4 regions of the Pseudomonas serboccidentalis genome follow, and region 4 is predicted to be linked to each of the others. Evidence: predicted binding sites of a transcription regulator. Region 4 holds the regulator's gene; each other region holds the start of a gene.
What was found. Region 4 encodes FliA, which starts transcription of late flagellar genes. Its sites were predicted from a motif close to CTAAAGTTTNNNNNNNNNNNGCCGNTAA; they were not measured.
Positions count from the first base shown of each region.

Region 1: the regulator FliA is predicted to act here: its motif matches at 1,654-1,681, upstream of NN484_RS26840 (methyl-accepting chemotaxis protein).
Region 2: the regulator FliA is predicted to act here: its motif matches at 1,603-1,630, upstream of NN484_RS10965 (methyl-accepting chemotaxis protein).
Region 3: the regulator FliA is predicted to act here: its motif matches at 823-850, upstream of NN484_RS12955 (methyl-accepting chemotaxis protein).

Region 1 is NZ_CP101655.1:5,896,724-5,901,336, forward strand. It holds gene NN484_RS26830 (FecR domain-containing protein) at 1-985, opposite strand, end outside; gene NN484_RS26835 (sigma-70 family RNA polymerase sigma factor) at 985-1,485, opposite strand; gene NN484_RS26840 (methyl-accepting chemotaxis protein) at 1,814-3,694, shown strand; gene NN484_RS26845 (SRPBCC family protein) at 3,821-4,288, opposite strand; gene NN484_RS26850 (amino acid adenylation domain-containing protein) at 4,311-4,613, opposite strand, start outside.
Region 2 is NZ_CP101655.1:2,374,707-2,379,319, reverse strand. It holds gene inhA (isonitrile hydratase) at 1-562, shown strand, start outside; gene NN484_RS10970 (CPBP family intramembrane glutamic endopeptidase) at 766-1,557, shown strand; gene NN484_RS10965 (methyl-accepting chemotaxis protein) at 1,660-3,225, shown strand; gene NN484_RS10960 (hypothetical protein) at 3,481-3,957, shown strand; gene NN484_RS10955 (DUF6124 family protein) at 4,152-4,508, opposite strand.
Region 3 is NZ_CP101655.1:2,840,911-2,845,523, forward strand. It holds gene NN484_RS12955 (methyl-accepting chemotaxis protein) at 896-2,452, shown strand; gene NN484_RS12960 (YfaP family protein) at 2,513-3,325, opposite strand; gene NN484_RS12965 (DUF2300 domain-containing protein) at 3,329-4,613, opposite strand, start outside.
Region 4 is NZ_CP101655.1:4,154,750-4,159,362, reverse strand. It holds gene flhA (flagellar biosynthesis protein FlhA) at 1-524, shown strand, start outside; gene flhF (flagellar biosynthesis GTPase FlhF) at 536-1,876, shown strand; gene fleN (flagellar synthesis regulator FleN) at 1,990-2,820, shown strand; gene fliA (RNA polymerase sigma factor FliA) at 2,817-3,557, shown strand; gene NN484_RS18985 (chemotaxis response regulator CheY) at 3,725-4,096, shown strand; gene NN484_RS18980 (protein phosphatase CheZ) at 4,115-4,613, shown strand, end outside.

The DNA.
Region 1 (4,613 bases), 1.7 Mb from region 4:
GCGTGACCCACCAACGGGTGCGATAACGCAATTGCACCGGCAGGGTCTGCGGCAGGATGGCCAGCAGCTTGTCGGTGTCCTCCAGGCGGAACACCCCGGACAGGCGCAGATCAGCCACGGCCGACGCACACGTCACGAAACCCTGCCGATAACGTCCGACCTCGTTGAGAAAATCGCCCAGGCGTATGTTGCGAGTCACGATCAAACCGTCGACCCATGCGCCCGCGTCCATATCCAGTGGCGGCGCCGGGCGTACCTGGTGGTGGTCGATCAGGTAGGTCTGCCCGGCGAGCGCCTCAAACGAGGCTCCGCCGCTGTGGATGGCGACGCTCCCGGTGGTGACGCTCAGCCGCGTGCAATCGCTGTCCTGACGCAGAATGAAGCGGGCATTGGTCGGTTCATAAATGCCGTGACGGCTTTGCACGCGAAGCGCTCGGTTGAACGCCGCGCCTTCATCGTTACCGCCGCACGTGACGATGATTTCGCCGCGGGTGAGTTTGATCAGCCGCTGTTGCGCGGTGTAATCCAGATCCACTGCGCTGGCGGTGTTGAGTTCGATCCGCGTGCCGTCGGGCAACTGGAAGCCGCGACGCTCGCCGGTCGCCGTGGCGTAGTCGGCGCGCCACTGCTGCCAGGCAGAGGTGTCCTTGGCCAGCCACGCGGCGGAGCCCATCAGCAAGGCACCGGACAACAGCTTCAAGGCCTGGCGCCGTCCGAGTCCCTGCGCACTGTTTTCCAGAGTATTGAGCGCCACCTGTGCACTGGGTACTGCGCGCAGGTTATGGCTCAGTTCAGCCTGCAGCGACTGCACGCGCTGCCAGGCCAGTTCATGCTCATGATGTTCGGCGCGCCAGGCTTCGCACTGGCGACTCAGGCGCGCATTGCCGTGGTTGTTGCGCAGCCGCAGCAGCCAATGAATGGCTTGTTTGACCACCTGTTGCGGCGGTTCGGCGCGGCGTCCGGCCGAGACGTTATCCACAGGCATCAGCTTGCGTACCGCAACACGTAGCAGTGATACAGCGCATCGGCGACGTAACGCTCCACCGAGCGCAGCGACAAACCCATCTGCTCGGCGATCTGCTTGTGGGTCAAACCTTCGCACTGCGCCAGCAGAAACGCCTGACGCACTTTCGGCCGCAGGCCTTCGAGCATGCGCGCGACGCTTTCGAGCAATTCGATTACCAGGGCGCGGGCCTCGGCACTCGGGGTTTCGGCTTCGGGCAAGTGGGCGATGGCTTCGAGATAGGCGCGTTCGATTTCTTCACGGCGCCAATGGTCGATTACCAGACCGCGGGCGATGGTACGCAAAAAAGCGCGCGGCGCCTTGAGCTCCAGGCGTTCGGTGCGTTGCAACAGGCGCACGAACGTGTCCTGCGCCAGATCCGCCGCGTCCGCGGCATTGCCCAGCCGCGCCCGCAGCCAGGCGTTGAGCCAGCCGTGATGACTACTGTAAAGCGCCTGCACTGCAAACTCAGGTGAGGACATGAACGCGACAGCCCGGACGTCACAAATGATAATTAGTCGCATTTTTATCAAGGGCTGGAAATTTTGCAACCTCCACTCGAATAACGTTCTTGAAAAACTCAAGGCGAACGCTCTGGCGCGCCGTTCGGCGGGAATCTGACAGAAATGCCGTGCATTTCCCACACAGCCCTAAGATTTCTGCGAACGGTGCCGACAGACTGGTGAGACATGCGTGCACCAAAGTAGAGCAGCCATCAGAACGCTGCCTGCCAACTATTGGATATTTGGAGCTACATGGAATGTTGCATCCCGGAACGCATCCCCACTTTTGCATAAGAAGTCCCATGAAATGAATCTCAAGTTCAGCCATAAAATCCTGTTGGCCGCCTCGGGCGTCGTGGTCCTGGCTTTCGCTTTGTTCACCCTCTACAACGACTATCTGCAGCGAAACACCATTCGCCAGAACCTCCAGTCCTCCGTGCAGCAGGCCGGCGATCTGACCGCCAGCAGCGTGCAGAACTGGATGAGCGGGCGGATTCTGGTGCTGGAAAACCTCGCGCAGAACGTTGCCCATCAGGGCAAGAACGCCGACTTCCCGGGGCTGGTCGATCAACCGGCCTTCACCTCGAACTTCCAGTTCACCTACGTCGGCCAGGCCAACGGTGTATTCACCCAGCGCCCGGACGCGAAAATGCCAGACGGCTACGACCCGCGTCAGCGCCCCTGGTACAAGCAAGCCGTCGCCGCCGACAAGACCATGCTGACCCCGCCTTACATGGCCGCCGTCGGTGGTCTGGTGGTGACCATCGCCATGCCGGTGAAGAAGGACGGCGAGCTGCTCGGTGTGGTCGGTGGTGACCTGAGCCTGGAAACCCTGGTGAAGATCATCAACTCGGTGGACTTCGGTGGCTTGGGTCATGCGTTCCTGGTCAGCGCCGACGGTCAGGTGATCGTCAGCCCGGACAAGGATCAGGTGATGAAGAACCTGAAGGACATCTACCCGAACGCCAGCGTGCGCATCGAGAAGGGCAACCAGAACGTGGTGCTCAATGGTCAGGAACGCATCCTGTCGTTCACCCCGGTCAGCGATTTACCGAATGCCCAGTGGTACATCGGTCTGTCGATCGATCGCGACAAGGCCTACGCCGCTCTCAGCCAATTCCGTACTTCGGCGCTGATCGCCATGTTCGTTGCGGTCGCCGCGATTGCGCTGCTGCTGAGCCTGCTGATCAATGTGTTGATGCGTCCGCTGACCACCATGGGTCGTGCGATGCAGGACATCGCCCAGGGCGAAGGCGACCTGACCCGTCGTCTGGTCGTGGAAGGCAAGGATGAGTTCGCGGAACTGGGCAGCTCGTTCAACCAGTTCGTCGAACGGATTCACGCGTCGATTTCCGAAGTGTCGTCAGCCACCCGTCACGTGCACGACCTGTCGCAACGGGTGATGGCGTCGTCCAACGCCTCGATCATCGGTTCCGACGAACAAAGCGCACGCACCAACAGCGTGGCTGCCGCGATCAACCAGTTGGGCGCCGCCACTCAGGAAATCGCCCGCAACGCCGCCGATGCTTCGCAACACGCCAGCGGCGCGAGCGAGCAGGCCGATGACGGCCGTCAGGTGGTTGAGCAAACCATCCAGGCCATGACCGAGCTGTCGCAGAAGATCAGCCTGTCGTGCACCCAGATCGAAACCCTGAATGCCAGCACCGACAACATCGGCCACATTCTCGATGTGATCAAAGGCATCTCGCAGCAGACCAACCTGCTGGCGCTCAACGCGGCGATCGAAGCGGCGCGTGCCGGCGAAGCCGGACGTGGTTTTGCGGTGGTGGCGGACGAAGTGCGCAACCTCGCCCATCGCACCCAGGAGTCGGCGGAAGAGATCCACAAGATGATCACTTCGTTGCAGGTCGGCTCGCGTGAAGCGGTGACCACCATGAACGCCAGTCAGGCGTCCAGCGAAGAAAGCGTGGAAGTGGCGAACCAGGCCGGTCTGCGACTGGTCAGCGTGACCCAGCGCATCGGCGAGATCGACGGCATGAACCAGTCGGTGGCTGCCGCGACCGAAGAGCAGACCGCCGTGGTGGAAACCCTCAACGTCGACGTCAACCAGATCAACCTGTTGAACCAGCAGAGCGTCGCCAACCTCAACGAGACGTTGAAGGATTGTGATGCCTTGTCGCAGCAGGCCAACCGGTTGAAGCAGTTGGTTGATAGTTTCAAAATCTGATCTTCAGATTGAAGACCGCGTTATCGTTCATCGCGAGCAGGCTCACTCTTACAGGGGAACGCATTCCAACTGTAGGAGTGAGCCTGCTCGCGATAGCGGTGGATCAGTCACCGCCGAACTGAAGCCTTAAACAAACAGCTTCAAAACATTCCCCATCGCATCATCAGCAAACCCCTGCACAAAATCCTTGAACCCCGGCAGCGCTTCTTCCCCCCCTGAAGCCGGTTCGGCAATGATCGTCCAGGTCGCCCGCGACTTCCCCGCCCCCAGCGACTCCACATTCATCGCCGCCCACAGATTGGCCACCCCCAGGGTGTTGTAGATCGTGGTCCAGGTCATGGCCCGCGCCTGCTCATCGCGGGAGTTGAGTTGCTCGACTACCACGTTGCCGTCCTTGAAAAATTTCTTGCGCAGCGAAGACACACCTTCGCCGGTCATTTCGATGTGCGACAGCGCCGGAATAAAGCGGTCGAAGCCGCCAAAATTGCCGACCGCCGCCCAGACCTGCGCCGCGTCCGCCGGCACTTCCACCGAAGACACAACGTGGCAGCCGTGCGGGTTTTTGATCAGGGTGTCGGGTTGCAGATTGCTCATGGTGTTGCTCCTTTGGGTTGAACTAGATGAAGTTGATCTGTTTCAGGTAATCGCAGCCGCGACGCAGCAGCGCCGGGGATTTTTCCGGGTAGTGCGCGCCCATTTGCTGCACGCCGGCCTCGGCGTTGGCGTGACCGATCAGGGAGATGTCGCCGATGTCTTCCTCGAAGCCGTTGAGGTAGAAACCGAGTACGCCGAACAGCGCGTTGTCGGCATCGACCCGGCCCAGTTGCTGCTGCCAGTCGGCCACGCTGACCAGCGAGAACTCGCTGCCGGTTTCGCGGAACGAGGCGACGTAGGCATCCCAACTCAGCGGCTCGGGGTT
Region 2 (4,613 bases), 1.8 Mb from region 4:
GGTCACCGCCAGCACCGGCCTGCTGCTGAAACCGACCACCACCTTCGACGACTGCCCGGATCTGGATGTGATCTGCGTGCCCGGCGGCGCGGGTGTCGGCCCGTTGATGGAGGACGAGCGCACGCTGAGTTTCATCAAGCGTCAGGCGGCGCAGGCCAAGTATGTGACGTCGGTGTGCACCGGTTCGCTGGTGCTTGGCGCCGCCGGGTTACTGCGTGGCAAGCGCGCAACCACGCACTGGGCCTATCACGAACTGCTGCCAAAACTCGGCGCGATCGCGGTGCAGGACCGGGTGGTACGCGACGGCAATCTGTTTACCGGTGGCGGGATTACGGCGGGGATCGATTTTGCATTGGTGCTGGCCGAGGAACTGGTGGGGGCCGATGCGGCGCAGTTGATTCAACTGCAACTGGAATATGCGCCGGCGCCGCCGTTTGAATCGGGCAGCCCGGATACGGCACCGAGCGCGATCGTCGATGAGGCCCGTGATCGTGCAGCGGCATCGTTGAAGACACGCACGGCAATTACTGAACGAGCAGCAGTGAAACTCAATTTGAGCTAAACCTCCTTCGTTCAATGTAGGAGCTGCCGCAGGCTGCGATCTTTTGACTTTGTTTTGAAGATCAACATCAAAAGATCGCAGCCTGCGGCAGCTCCTACAGGGAGGATTGCGGCGTGTCACAGTTTCCCGCCACACCTTTACTTGTCCCCAGGCCCCCACCCGTGTAGAAAGCCCTTCCACAGAATTCTGCACAAGGACTTTCGATGAAGGTGTTGCCATGGCTCTATCTGGCACTTCTCAGCCTCGGTTATGGATTGGCGTTGAGCTTCGGCCAACTCGGCTGGCTCGCGCTGATCTCCTTCGGATTGTTGCTGGTGGCCGGTTTCGCCGTGCGCCAACAGCAGGTGCCGGTGGCGCGGGTGCTGGGGCACGCTCTGTTTATCTTCCTCGCCCTGTCGCTGGCGCTGCACTGGTTGCCGGGGTTCGACAACGGCCGGGCCATCGCCCCGCTGCGGTTCACCGATGACGCCGTGCCGTTCGCGATGTACCTGAACCTGGACAAACCCTTGCTCGGCTTCTGGCTGTTGCTGGCCTGCCCATGGATTGTCGCGGCGCGCTCGCTGCGTCTGACGGCCTGCGCCAGCGTCCTCGCCCTGGCGTTGAGCGCAGTCCTGGCACTGGGCGGCGCGCTGTTGTTCGGCATGATTGCCTGGGCGCCGAAGTGGCCCGATCAGGCGTGGCTGTGGCTGCTGAACAATCTGTTGCTGGTGACACTGGTCGAGGAAGCACTGTTTCGCGGCTATATACAGGGCGGTTTGAGCCGCCTGTTCAAGCACCTGCCCCACGGCGATAACCTCGCCCTGCTACTGGCGTCGCTGATCTTTGCTCTGGCGCATCTGGGCGCGGGATGGCACTGGGTGCTGCTGGCGGGTCTGGCGGGTGTCGGCTATGGTCTGGCCTACCGTTTTGGTGGCCTTGCTGCGGCGATCGCCACGCACTTTGGGCTGAACCTGCTGCATTTTGCGCTGTTCACCTATCCGATGCTGGCCGGTTGAAGCAAGAGCGGTTTTGCGACGCCGTACTTATATCTGAAAAAAAACTTCAATAATTTCCTGGCAGCGCCGACAACCTTTCAAAGCCTTGCGGATTGAAAAACCATGCGTAATAACCAGCCCATTACACAACGCGAACGGACTTTCCCGGCTCAGCAGCGGTTGATTTCCACAACCGACGCCAAGGGCGTGATCACCTACTGCAACGACGCTTTCGTCGAAATCAGCGGGTTTTCGCGTGAAGAGCTGATCCGTGCGCCGCACAACCTGGTCCGTCACCCAGACGTGCCGGCGGCGGTGTTTTCGCACATGTGGGGCACACTGAAACAAGGCTTGCCATGGATGGGCATTGTCAAGAACCGCTGCAAGAGCGGTGATCACTACTGGGTTAACGCCTACGTGACACCGGTGTTCGACGGCAGTCAGGTGATCGGTTACGAGTCGGTGCGGATCAAACCCACCGCCGAACAGATCCGCCGCGCCGAAGCGCTCTACCAACGCATCAACCAGGGCAAGTCGGCGATCCCTTCCAGCGACAAATGGCTGCCGGTGCTGCAGGACTGGCTGCCGTTCATTCTGGTCAGCCAGCTGAGCTTCGTGATCGGCGCGACCCTGAACTCGCAATGGGGCTTCGCCCTCGCCGCCGGTCTGTCGGTTCCGCTGGGCCTGATGGGCCTGCAATGGCAGCAGCGCGGGCTCAAACGCCTGCTGCGCCTGGCTGAGCAGACCACGTCCGACCCGCTGATCGCGCAGATGTACACCGACAGCCGTGGCGCCCAGGCGCGTCTGGAAATGTCGATCCTCAGCCAGGAAGCGCGTCTGAAAACCTGCCTGACCCGTCTGCAGGACACCGCCGAACACCTGACCGATCAGGCCAAACAGTCCGACACCCTGGCGCACAACAGCTCCAGCGGCCTGGAACGTCAGCGCGTGGAAACCGAACAGGTCGCCACCGCCGTCAACCAGATGGCCGCGACCACTCAAGAAGTGGCGAGCCATGTACAGCGCACCGCCGACGCCACCCAGGAAGCCAATCGCCTGACCGGTCGCGGCCGCGACATCGCCGGCGAAACCCGTGAAGCCATCCAGCGTCTGTCGGTGGTGGTCGGCGAAACCGGCCTGACCGTCACTCAACTGGCCAAGGACAGCGACGAAATCGGCGGTGTGGTCGACGTGATCAAGGGCATTGCCGACCAGACCAACCTGCTCGCCCTCAACGCCGCCATCGAAGCCGCACGTGCCGGCGAGATGGGCCGAGGTTTTGCCGTGGTGGCTGACGAAGTGCGTCAACTGGCGCAGCGCACCAGCGAATCCACCGGGCAGATCCATGCCCTGATCGCCAAGCTGCAGCAGACTGCAAGCAGCGCCGTGCAAACCATGGAAGCCGGACACCGCCAGGCGGAAGAAGGTGTGGCGCGGGTGCTGGAAGCGGATCAGGCACTCGTCGGTATCAGCGAAGCGGTAGCCAACATCACCGACATGACCACACAGATTGCGGCGGCGACCGAAGAGCAAAGTGCGGTGGCTGAGGAGATCAGCCGCAACATCAGCAACATTTCGGAACTGGCGGATCAGACTTCCGAGCAAGCGCATAACTCGGCGTTGCTGAGTGAAGAGCTGACCAAGACTGCCAATACGCAGTATTCGTTGGTGGAGCGGTTTAACCGCTAAAAGCAAAAGATCGCAGCCTTCGGCAGCTCCTACAGGAACCTGCATTCCAATGTAGGAGCTGCCGAAGGCTGCGATCTTTTGATCTTGCTGGTCCCTCCCCAAAAAACCGGGCAGCGAAAGCTTCCGGTTTTTTTATTGCTTGCGCTACCTGTCAGATCTGACAGTAGACGAACATCTGTTCGAGCGGGTATCAAGAGAAACCGTAATTGCAGTCGGTTGTAACACCTCCTCTTACTCGAAAAGGCAGGTATGACAATGACCACTCAAGTTATTTTTCTCCCGAAAGAAAAGCCACTAGTGCTAGTGCGCGATGACACATTTCAATGGAGATTGGGCGGTAAACAGAAAACAGCCAAATTCAGATCTTTCTATCAGGGCGAGTTTTTGGGTGAGCCGTATTGGGCCATTGATGGTGGAACGGGAAATTTCGACGATGAAAGCTATTTTGCTTTCTCCCTGACTCTGCCCTACCAATCCGATGAGGCACTCACAGGCACCTATAACCTCAGCCACGGGCTGACATTTGGACATAGCCATTGGATCCCTGCACCGCCGGGTTTTATCGGAATGGCTAGGGTAACCGCCGACTCGGCGACCCTCAGCATCAAATATGACACTAAAACGGACATTGCTACGGGATCATTCGAGGCCGTGTTCAAAAGTCATCGCTATCGTCTGAACCCCAAGGGGATTTTCACCATGACGAGGCTGAGACCGCCTGAAGCCAACTAACACTGGCTGGGTTGAGCGCTGCAACTGCGGGCAAGTACCCTTCGAGGTACATCGAAAAGATGACACCGTGCAGGAGTTGCCGCGGTGGTGATCTTTTGATCTTGAAAGCCCGGACAGCGAGAGCTTCCGGGCTTTTTGTTGCCTGTCTGAAATTGATGCTACCTGGCAGGCCACCATCGCGAACAGGCTCACTCCTACAGGGGCACGCGCAGCTTATCCAGCAGTCGATTGACCAGCAGCTCGTTCAGCATGATCAGCTGTTGCAGCGCCAGCAGCGGTTGACGCTCCGGGCCGCTCACGGAGTTGGCGATGTTGCCGGCCATGGCTTTGGCCGAGGACAGCGATTCACAGGCTTCGACGAGCAGGGTTTCGTCATCCAGTGTGGGATCGACAAGGTAGATGGGACGAGTCTTGGGCGGCGCTACCAGAGCTTCGGGTCTGAGGTAGTAGTCGAGGGCGCGATCCGTTGCCTCTTTGGTCTTCTGAGACTCAAGCGCTGGGTCGTGGGGGATTGGGTCAGTGTGCGGTGGGTTGGGTGTGATTTTGAACATGGATGAACTCCTATCGCAGATTTCAAGGAGCCATCACCCTCGCTACCAAACGAGGGTGGCGGCCATACGCGGGTTGGTAGACCGGCTGCAATAGGAACCCGGCGC
Region 3 (4,613 bases), 1.3 Mb from region 4:
TCTGACGATCAAAATCTGCTGGCGTACCCCCCCGATCCGTCGCATCGATAAATTAACGCGAAGTACAACCAGCATGGGTTTGTTACTTGGCTGACCGCGCTGAAACGAATCAGGCAAATCCCCATCGCGGGTCAACTTTTAAAAAGTCACCGCCCATCCAGATTGCCCGCAAACAAGAATAAGTCCTGTGAATAACCGAAACTAAAAACACTCAATATTTATAAACCCTCTTAGCCATTAGTCGAATACTGGCCCGTTGACACCAGCGATTATAGTACCCACCACAAAAGCCAATCCGACCACCAGTTAGTTTTGGAACTAAAATGTCTTTGAGCCAATACCCGCTGGGTACGATACCAATAGATGAGAAACTACTGCAATTACTCCACGCCATAGACAGTGCGCGCATCGCTTGGAAAACTACAGTCAATCAAATAAATGCAGCATGTGATGACGTGTGGCTAGCTCGAATGTGGGAAGTGGAAAAGCTCGAAGGCCACTACAGAGCCTGTCAGGATCAACTGTTTTTTTACCTGAAGCAGCTGGTTCACATCTAATCGTTACAGCAGCTGATTCCGCAGGAAAGTCCGCGAATCCGGGCTATCCAGATCACGACAACTCTGCCTATTCGACTAAAGAATGAGGCATGTTGTTTTATCTTCCTTTGATGTCTTTGGCCAACCGCCGAAGAGCGCTCACAACTCAGGCGGGCTTTAAGCTGTAACCTTTCAGTTACCCGACATCATGTAGCAGCGACGCTGAATATTTTTCTGACCAACAGATTAAAAATTACTCGCCCCACAATTAATAGCAGCCGCAAAGTTAAAGATTCACGACTCAGGGTCGACATCAGAACACCAAGATCAATCTAAACCCATCATTACCTGGAGTCCTTATGTTCGGCTGGATCAGCGATATCCGTGTCAGCGCTAAACTTAGTCTGGGGTTTGGACTGGTATTAGGACTTACGTTGTTAATCGCAGCCTCCGGCTGGTATGCGGTTAACGCACTGACCGAGCGTGGCATCAAGATCGAAAAGATTGCTCAAGTCAGTAATTACACGAAAGACTTGCGAATCATTCGTTTACGCATAGGTGGCAATCCTCAACCGGATGCCTATCGCCCCTTGCAGCAAACGCTGGATAGCCTGCTGGCCCACCTGACCAGTATCAAAGGAGAATTCATCGTACCGGTAGATCACGAGCTGATTCAGCAACAGATCAGCGCAGCGACGGAATATGGACAACTGCTGCAAGAACTGGTCAGGCCCAACATTGATCAGGCCCCCATGTTCAAACGAATGGGGCAGTTGGGCGATCAGTTGCTCGACACCACGCAAAAACTCATTGATTCGCAAAACGCCAAGCGCGCGACCGATGCCGAGTCCGCCAAAACCCTGCTGAGCCTTGTAGCCGCCCTGGCTTTGCTGCTCGGCACACTGGCGGCATGGGTGATTACTCGACAGATCGTCACCCCGCTACGCGGCACACTTGAGGCGGTCAATCGCATTGCCGAAGGTGATTTAAGCCACCAGGTTCAGGTTGATCGGCGTGATGAGTTGGGCCTGTTGCAATCGGGTCTACACCGGATGACGCTCAACCTGCATGAACTGATCGACGGTATTCGGGCCGGTGTCATCCAGGTAGCAAGCGCTGCCGAACAGCTATCGGCCATTACCGAGCAAACGAATACAGGCGTGAACAATCAGAAAGTCGAGACTGATCACGTTGCCACTGCAATGAACGAAATGACCGCCACCGTGCAAAACGTCGCACGCAATGCCGAAGAGGCGTCGGCTGCCGCCACTGTCGCAGATCAGCAAGCCTGCGAGGGGGAGCAGATCGTCGGTGATGCCATCGCTCAGATCAAACGTCTGGCGGAAGAACTCAACCGCTCGGCAGAGGCTGTACGCCACCTTCAGGAACAAAGCGACAAAATTGGCGGTGTGCTGGATGTGATCAAGGCCGTAGCCCAGCAAACCAACTTGCTGGCGCTCAATGCCGCCATTGAAGCGGCTCGCGCAGGAGAGGCAGGTCGCGGTTTCGCAGTGGTTGCCGATGAGGTGCGTAATCTGGCCTTGCGCACCCAGCGCTCCACTGAAGAAATTGAAAATCTGGTCGCCGGTGTGCAAAGCGGCACTCACGCCGTCGCTTCAGGCATGGACAGCAGCCTGCTGCTGAGCGAAAGCAGCGTGGACTTTACCCATCGCGCCGTCAACGCCTTGGAAAACATCACCGCCAAGGTATCCATTATCCAGTCGATGAATCAGCAGATCGCCACCGCGGCGGATCAGCAAAGTGCCGTAACCGAGGAAATCAATCGCAGCGTAATCAACGTTCGCGACATTTCAGATCAGACGGCAAGTACCTGTGAAGAAACCGCGTCGTCGAGTATTGAACTGGCGCGGCTGGGGCATGAGCTGGAAGGTCTGGTTGGCCGTTTCAAAGTATGAGCCCTAGGCAGGCGCTGCCCGCTCCTGGCGGCGCCCGACCTCACTCCGTCGAGAGTAAATTCACGGATAGCTGAACGACTTCACCAACGTCAACTCCCCCACCGCCCGCATCGGCACGATAAACGTCTCCATCTTCTCGCTTGGCGTACCTTCCTCGGTAATCACCGTCACCTGCGCCGTGGTCAGCGGCTGCACAGCCTCATCGTCGCCCTCGTCATCCCCGCGATACCCACCGCCGAAGTAGTTCACATACACCAGATACTGGCCCTTGATCGGCGCCGGCATGGCGAAGATTTCCGGGCCGTAGCCGGTGGTGACGTCGACGTCGAGCGCTGCGCCGTTGGGGGCGGTGCGGTCGCCGTACCAGATGTGGGCGCCGTCGGGGGTAATCAGGTGCAGGTCGAGATCGGTGCCGTCGCTGTCCCAGGCCAGCAGTACGCGCAGTTTCGCCGGGGTGGCGCCGCCGCTGGCGTTGAGGAACTGGGTGCGGTGGCGCTGCTGGCCGTCGGGGCTACGCACTTCGACGCTGTTGCTGCCGTTGGGGAAGGAGAACGGGCGGTCGAAACGGCCGCTGTCATCGATTTTCAGCGGCATGCTGACGCCATTGACGATCAGTCGGCCGGGTTCCTTGCTCTTGGGGGTGGCTTTGATTTCGCCGCTGATGCGCGCGGTGTTGGCCTGGCCGACCGGGGTGTTCACCGAGGAGGCCGGGTAGTTGACGGTCTGGCGGAAGTTTTCGCCTTCGCCCTGGGCCGCGCCGGTGCGCCAGCCGCCGACCGGGGTGTCGAGTTTGACGCTGTCGGCGGCCATTGCCATCGGCAATGCATTGAACGCGCAGAGCAACAGCAAGACCTGTGGATAACGGAGTGTCATGGTCTATTCCAGCAAGAGGTGACGGGCGAGCCCTTCGATGTAGGTTTCATCCTGGCCATTGGGATGTGCTTCAAAGGCCAGGTGCAGGTATTCATGAGTCAGGTCGAGGCGATCCTGCAGCGTCAGCACGCCGCGCACGTATATACGCTGGCGTTCGCGATCGACAAACGGACGGCCGAAAGCCAGTTTGCACACGGCGAACGTGCTGACTTCGTTGTAGCCGGTTTCGCTTTCCAGCGTCGGACGCCAGCCGCGACGCTGCTTTTGCAGCCAGTCCTGGGCAGCGGGCAGCGCTTCGCAGGAGGCCACCGGGTTGTCCCAGCGACTGAGGCTCGCGCGTGGATAGGCGTGCAGCAGAATCGCGTCGTAGCGCTGGCCGGCGTTGGCTTGTTCAACGGCTTGTTGCCAGGCAAGTTTGTCCGGGCCGGGTTGATCGGAGTGATAGGTGACCGTGCTACCGGCCAGCACCAGATCCGCCGTCCACGCCGCGATGCTGCGCGACTCCGCCGAGGCCGGGCGCGGGGCGACACGCTGACGGTTGCTGCTGTCGTCGATGCTCAGGCAATCGCCGTTGCGCGTGGCGTTTTGCAGCAGATACGTGCGGATCGCCACGGCCAGTGCCTTGGCGGCTTCAGCGGGTTCAGGCTTGGCTTCGCGCTCAAGGACGCGGGCGACGTATTCTTCGCGATCGAGTCTTGCGACCAGTTTGTCGTTGAGCAGAAACAATTCGCCGGCGCTGTGGATATCCAGCGCATTGCCGTTGGCGAATTCGACGCGGTAGTCGCCCTGCAGCGGGCCGGACGTCACCACCCGCTCGCCCGCCAAAACCCGCGTCAACGGATAGCGCGAGAACAGCCCGACCTCGACACAACGCCCCGCCTCGGCCGGCCATGCCGCCGGCAACACCGTCGCCAGTGCCTGGCCGTAATGACGCAGAACCATCTGACTGGTGCCGCGCCCACCGGCCCAGATCGGCGAACCGTCCACCGTCCAACCGGCGAAACCGCCCTGCCGCGATTGCGGATCCTGATCGGCGAGCCAGCTCCAGGTCTTCACCCGCAAGCGCCCGCCCAGCTCGCCGACGACATTGCCGTCCGCCGCGTTCAACACGACGTCGAGCAATACGCGGCGCATCTGATCCTGCGCCGGCAGCAACGACAACACCTTCAGCAAGTCAGCCACGGAAACCCGAGTTGCCGGTTGCACGGTTGGCAAATCCAGCAACCACGACGGCGCCTGCCGCTCCTGCCAATAGGTTCGCCAATCGCCAGCATTTATACCCAACCGC
Region 4 (4,613 bases):
TGGTGCCGGGCGTGGTTTCGCTGTCGCAGTTGCTCAAAGTGCTGCAGGCGCTGCTGGCCGAACACGTACCGGTGCGCGACATCCGCAGCATTGCCGAGGCTATCGCCAACAACGCCGCCAAGAGTCAAGATACCGCCGCCTTGGTGGCTGCGGTGCGCGTCGGCGTATCCCGTGCCATCGTCCAAAGCATTGTAGGCACTGACTCCGAGCTGCCTGTGATCACCCTGGAACCAAGGTTGGAACAAATATTGCTCAATAGTCTGCAGAAGGCAGGACAAGGCTCGGAAGAGGGCGTTCTGCTGGAGCCAAGCATGGCCGAGAAGCTGCAGCGTTCGCTCATCGAAGCGGCGCAGCGCCAGGAGATGCAAGGTCAACCGGTGATCCTGTTGGTAGCAGGCCCGATACGCGCGATGCTCTCGCGTTTCGGCCGCCTCGCAGTCCCAGGGCTGCATGTGCTGGCCTACCAGGAAATTCCGGACAACAAGCAAGTGACCATCGTTGCGACAGTAGGGCCCAACGGCTGAGGTAGTGGTTTATGCAAGTTAAGCGTTTTTTCGCCGCCGATATGCGTCAGGCCATGAAGCTGGTTCGTGATGAGCTGGGCGCTGATGCCGCCATCATCGGCAACCGCCGCATTGCCGGCGGCGTCGAGCTGACGGCGGCGCTGGATTACAAATTGTCGGCGCTGGCGCCACGGGTGCCGAACATGGAACTCGAAGACGAGCTGCGCAAGACCCAGTCGCGCATCGTCACCGCCCAGGCCGAGCTGAGCCTGCGTGGCGAAGCCGACGGCAACACCAATCGCCAGTTGTTCACCGGGCTGCCGTTGACGGCCGGCCTGCCGCTGACCGCGGCCGAGCCGTTGAGCGAACCGACTTACGCTGCGCCAGCGCGTCCGGCCCCGGCACCTGCACAGGCGTCCGGCGGCGTCGATCCGCGTGCGCTGGATTCGATGCGTTTCGAACTCAACAGCCTGCGCGAGCTGATGGAAGTGCAGCTCGGCACCCTGGCCTGGAATCAGTTGCAGGGCAGCCGTCCGGCGCAAGCCAACCTGTATCGCCGTCTGCAACGGATCGGTCTGTCCGGCCCGTTGTCGCGTGACCTGCTGGCGATGATCACCGACATCGAAGAGCCCCGTCAGGCCTGGCGCATGCTGCTCGCGCACCTGGCGCGGATGATTGCCGTACCGGAAGTCGAGCCGCTGGAAGAGGGTGGGGTGATTGCCATGGTCGGCCCGGCCGGCATGGGCAAGACCACCACCCTGGCCAAACTCGCCGCGCGCTACGTGCTCAAGTACGGCGCGCAGAATGTCGCGCTGGTCAGCATGGACAGTTTCCGCATCGGCGCGCAGGAACAACTCAAGACCCTGGGCCGGATTCTCAATGTGCCGGTGACGCACGTTGACCCGGGCCAATCGCTGGTTCAGGCGCTGGACCCGCTGCTGCGCAAACGCGTGGTGCTGATCGATACCGCCGGCCTGCAGGCCAGCGATCCGGCACTGCGCATGCAGCTCGAAAGCCTGGCCGGTCGTGGCATCCGTTCAAAAAATTATCTGGTGTTGGCAACCACCAGCCAGAAACAGGTTCTAACCGCCGCTTATCACAGTTACAAGCGTTGCGGGCTTGCCGGCTGCATCCTGACTAAACTGGATGAAACGGCCAGCCTTGGCGAAGTGTTGAGCCTGGCGATCAGTCATGAATTGCCGGTCGCGTACCTGACCGATGGCCCACGGATTCCGGATGATCTGCATCTGCCGCGCCGTCATCAACTGGTCAGCCGCGCCGTCAGCGTGCAAATGCAGGAAGAACCCAGCGAAGAAGCCATGGCTGACATGTTCGCTGATATCTATCACAGCCCGACCAAGCAGGTTGGCTGAGGTAATGAACAGTTTTTGTACCTACATCGATGGTCTGCCATGCATTGTTCCGGTTGAGAACGCGCAGCCAGTAATGTGGCCTCCGTCTATGCAAGACAAGGTAAAGAAATAACATGGGCAGCATGCATCCCGTACAGGTGATCGCGGTGACCGGCGGCAAAGGTGGCGTCGGCAAGACTAACGTGTCAGTGAACTTGTCTCTGGCGCTGGCAGAGCTTGGCCGTCGGGTCATGCTGCTGGACGCCGACCTGGGGCTGGCGAACGTCGACGTTCTGCTGGGGCTGACCCCCAAACGTACGTTGGCCGACGTGATTGAAGGCCGCTGCGAACTGCGCGACGTGCTGTTGCAGGGTCCCGGCGGGATCCGCATCGTGCCGGCCGCTTCCGGCACCCAGAGCATGGTTCACTTGAGTCCGGCGCAACATGCCGGGCTGATTCAGGCCTTCAGCGACATCGGCGACAACCTCGATGTGCTGGTGATCGATACCGCTGCGGGTATTGGTGACTCGGTAGTCAGTTTTGTGCGCGCCGCGCAGGAAGTGCTGCTGGTGGTCTGCGACGAGCCGACCTCCATCACCGACGCCTACGCGCTGATCAAACTGCTCAACCGCGACTACGGCATGAACCGCTTCCGCGTCCTCGCCAACATGGCGCAGAGCCCGCAGGAAGGGCGCAACCTGTTCGCCAAGTTGACCAAGGTCACGGATCGTTTCCTCGACGTCGCCTTACAATACGTCGGCGCGGTGCCGTACGACGAAAGCGTGCGCAAGGCAGTGCAGAAACAGCGAGCGGTCTATGAAGCCTTTCCGCGTTCCAAGTGCGCGCTGGCGTTCAAGGCGATCGCGCAGAAGGTCGATACCTGGCCGCTGCCTGCCAACCCACGCGGTCATCTTGAGTTTTTCGTCGAGCGCCTCGTGCAGCAAACAGCAGGGCCTGTGTTATGACCGCGAGCGGTATGAATTACTACAAGAAGTCGGCACGTGACGCGCAGTACGAGTTGATCGAGCGTTACGCGCCACTGGTCAAGCGCATTGCCTATCACCTGCTGGCGCGCTTGCCGGCGAGTGTGCAGGTCGAAGATCTGATTCAGGCCGGAATGATCGGCCTGCTTGAAGTCTCGACCAAATATGACGCCAGCAAAGGCGCCAGTTTCGAAACGTACGCGGGCATTCGAATCCGCGGCGCGATGCTCGATGAAGTGCGCAAAGGGGATTGGGCGCCACGCTCGGTTCACCGCAACACCCGTATGGTCAGCGACGCAATTCGCTCAATTGAAGCTAAAACCGGCCGTGATGCTAAAGATCACGAGGTTGCGGCCGAACTCCAATTGAGTCTCGACGATTACTACGGGATTTTGAATGACACGCTGGGCAGCCGGCTGTTCAGTTTCGACGACCTGTTGCAGGACGGCGAACACGAAGGGCTGCACGAGGATGGCGCCAGTGCTCATCTTGAGCCGTCACGCGATCTGGAGGATGAACGCTTCCAGGCCGCGCTGGCGGACGCGATTGCCAATTTGCCGGAGCGTGAGCGACTGGTGTTGGCGCTGTACTACGACGAAGAGCTGAACCTCAAGGAGATCGGTGAAGTCCTTGGCGTCAGTGAATCGCGGGTCAGCCAGTTACACAGCCAGTGCGCGGCCCGCTTGCGGGGGCGTTTGGGGGAGTGGCGAGCGCGCTGAAGGCAGTGTGGGGACACTGCGAACGAGGCTGGTGCGGTGATGAACGGCACCGGTCTTGCTCTGTTGTGCTCCAGACAGTCATCGAGTGCTTTGCCGGATTGATTGAAATGGCGCGTCCAGGTGCTGGGCGCGTTTAAGACTGCTTGGAGGTCGAATTGGACAAGAACATGAAAATCCTCATCGTTGATGACTTCTCAACGATGCGGCGGATCATCAAGAACCTGCTGCGTGATCTGGGGTTCACCAACACCGTCGAGGCCGACGATGGCACCACTGCCATTCCGGTGCTCAACAGCGGAAGCATCGACTTTCTGGTAACGGACTGGAACATGCCGGGCATGACCGGTATCGACCTGCTGCGCCACGTGCGTGCCGATGAAAAACTCAAGCACCTGCCGGTGCTGATGGTGACGGCAGAAGCCAAGCGCGAGCAGATCATCGAGGCCGCTCAGGCCGGCGTGAACGGCTACGTGGTCAAACCTTTCACGGCTCAGGCGCTGAAAGAAAAAATCGAGAAGATTTTCGAACGCATCGGCTGATGAACGCGCGGGGGAGCTATGGAGCATAACGAATCTTCACAGGGCGATTTCGAATCGACCCTGAAAAAACACGCGGTCGAACTGGTCGAGAGCCTTGAAAAAGGCAGGTTCGGCGACGCGGTGCAACTGATCCATGAGCTCAATCAGACCCGTGACCGCGGCCTGTATCAGGAAGTAGGCAAGCTCACACGCGAACTGCACAGTGCGATCGTCAACTTCCAGATCGATCCGCACATGCCGCAGGCCGAGGAAGTGTCGCAAATCACCGACGCCACCGAACGCCTGGGCTATGTGGTCAAGCTGACCGAAGCCGCGGCCAACCGCACCATGGATCTGGTGGAAAGCGCCACCCCGGTGGTCAATGGCCTGGCTGAAGAAGCCCAGGCCCTGAGCACCGATTGGGGCCGCTTCATGCGTCGCGAGGTCGGGGCTGAAGAGTTCCGCGAACTGGCGCGCCGGGTCGACGGCTTTCTTTCGCGCAGCAGCACGGACAACCGTGCGGTGTCGAGCAACCTGA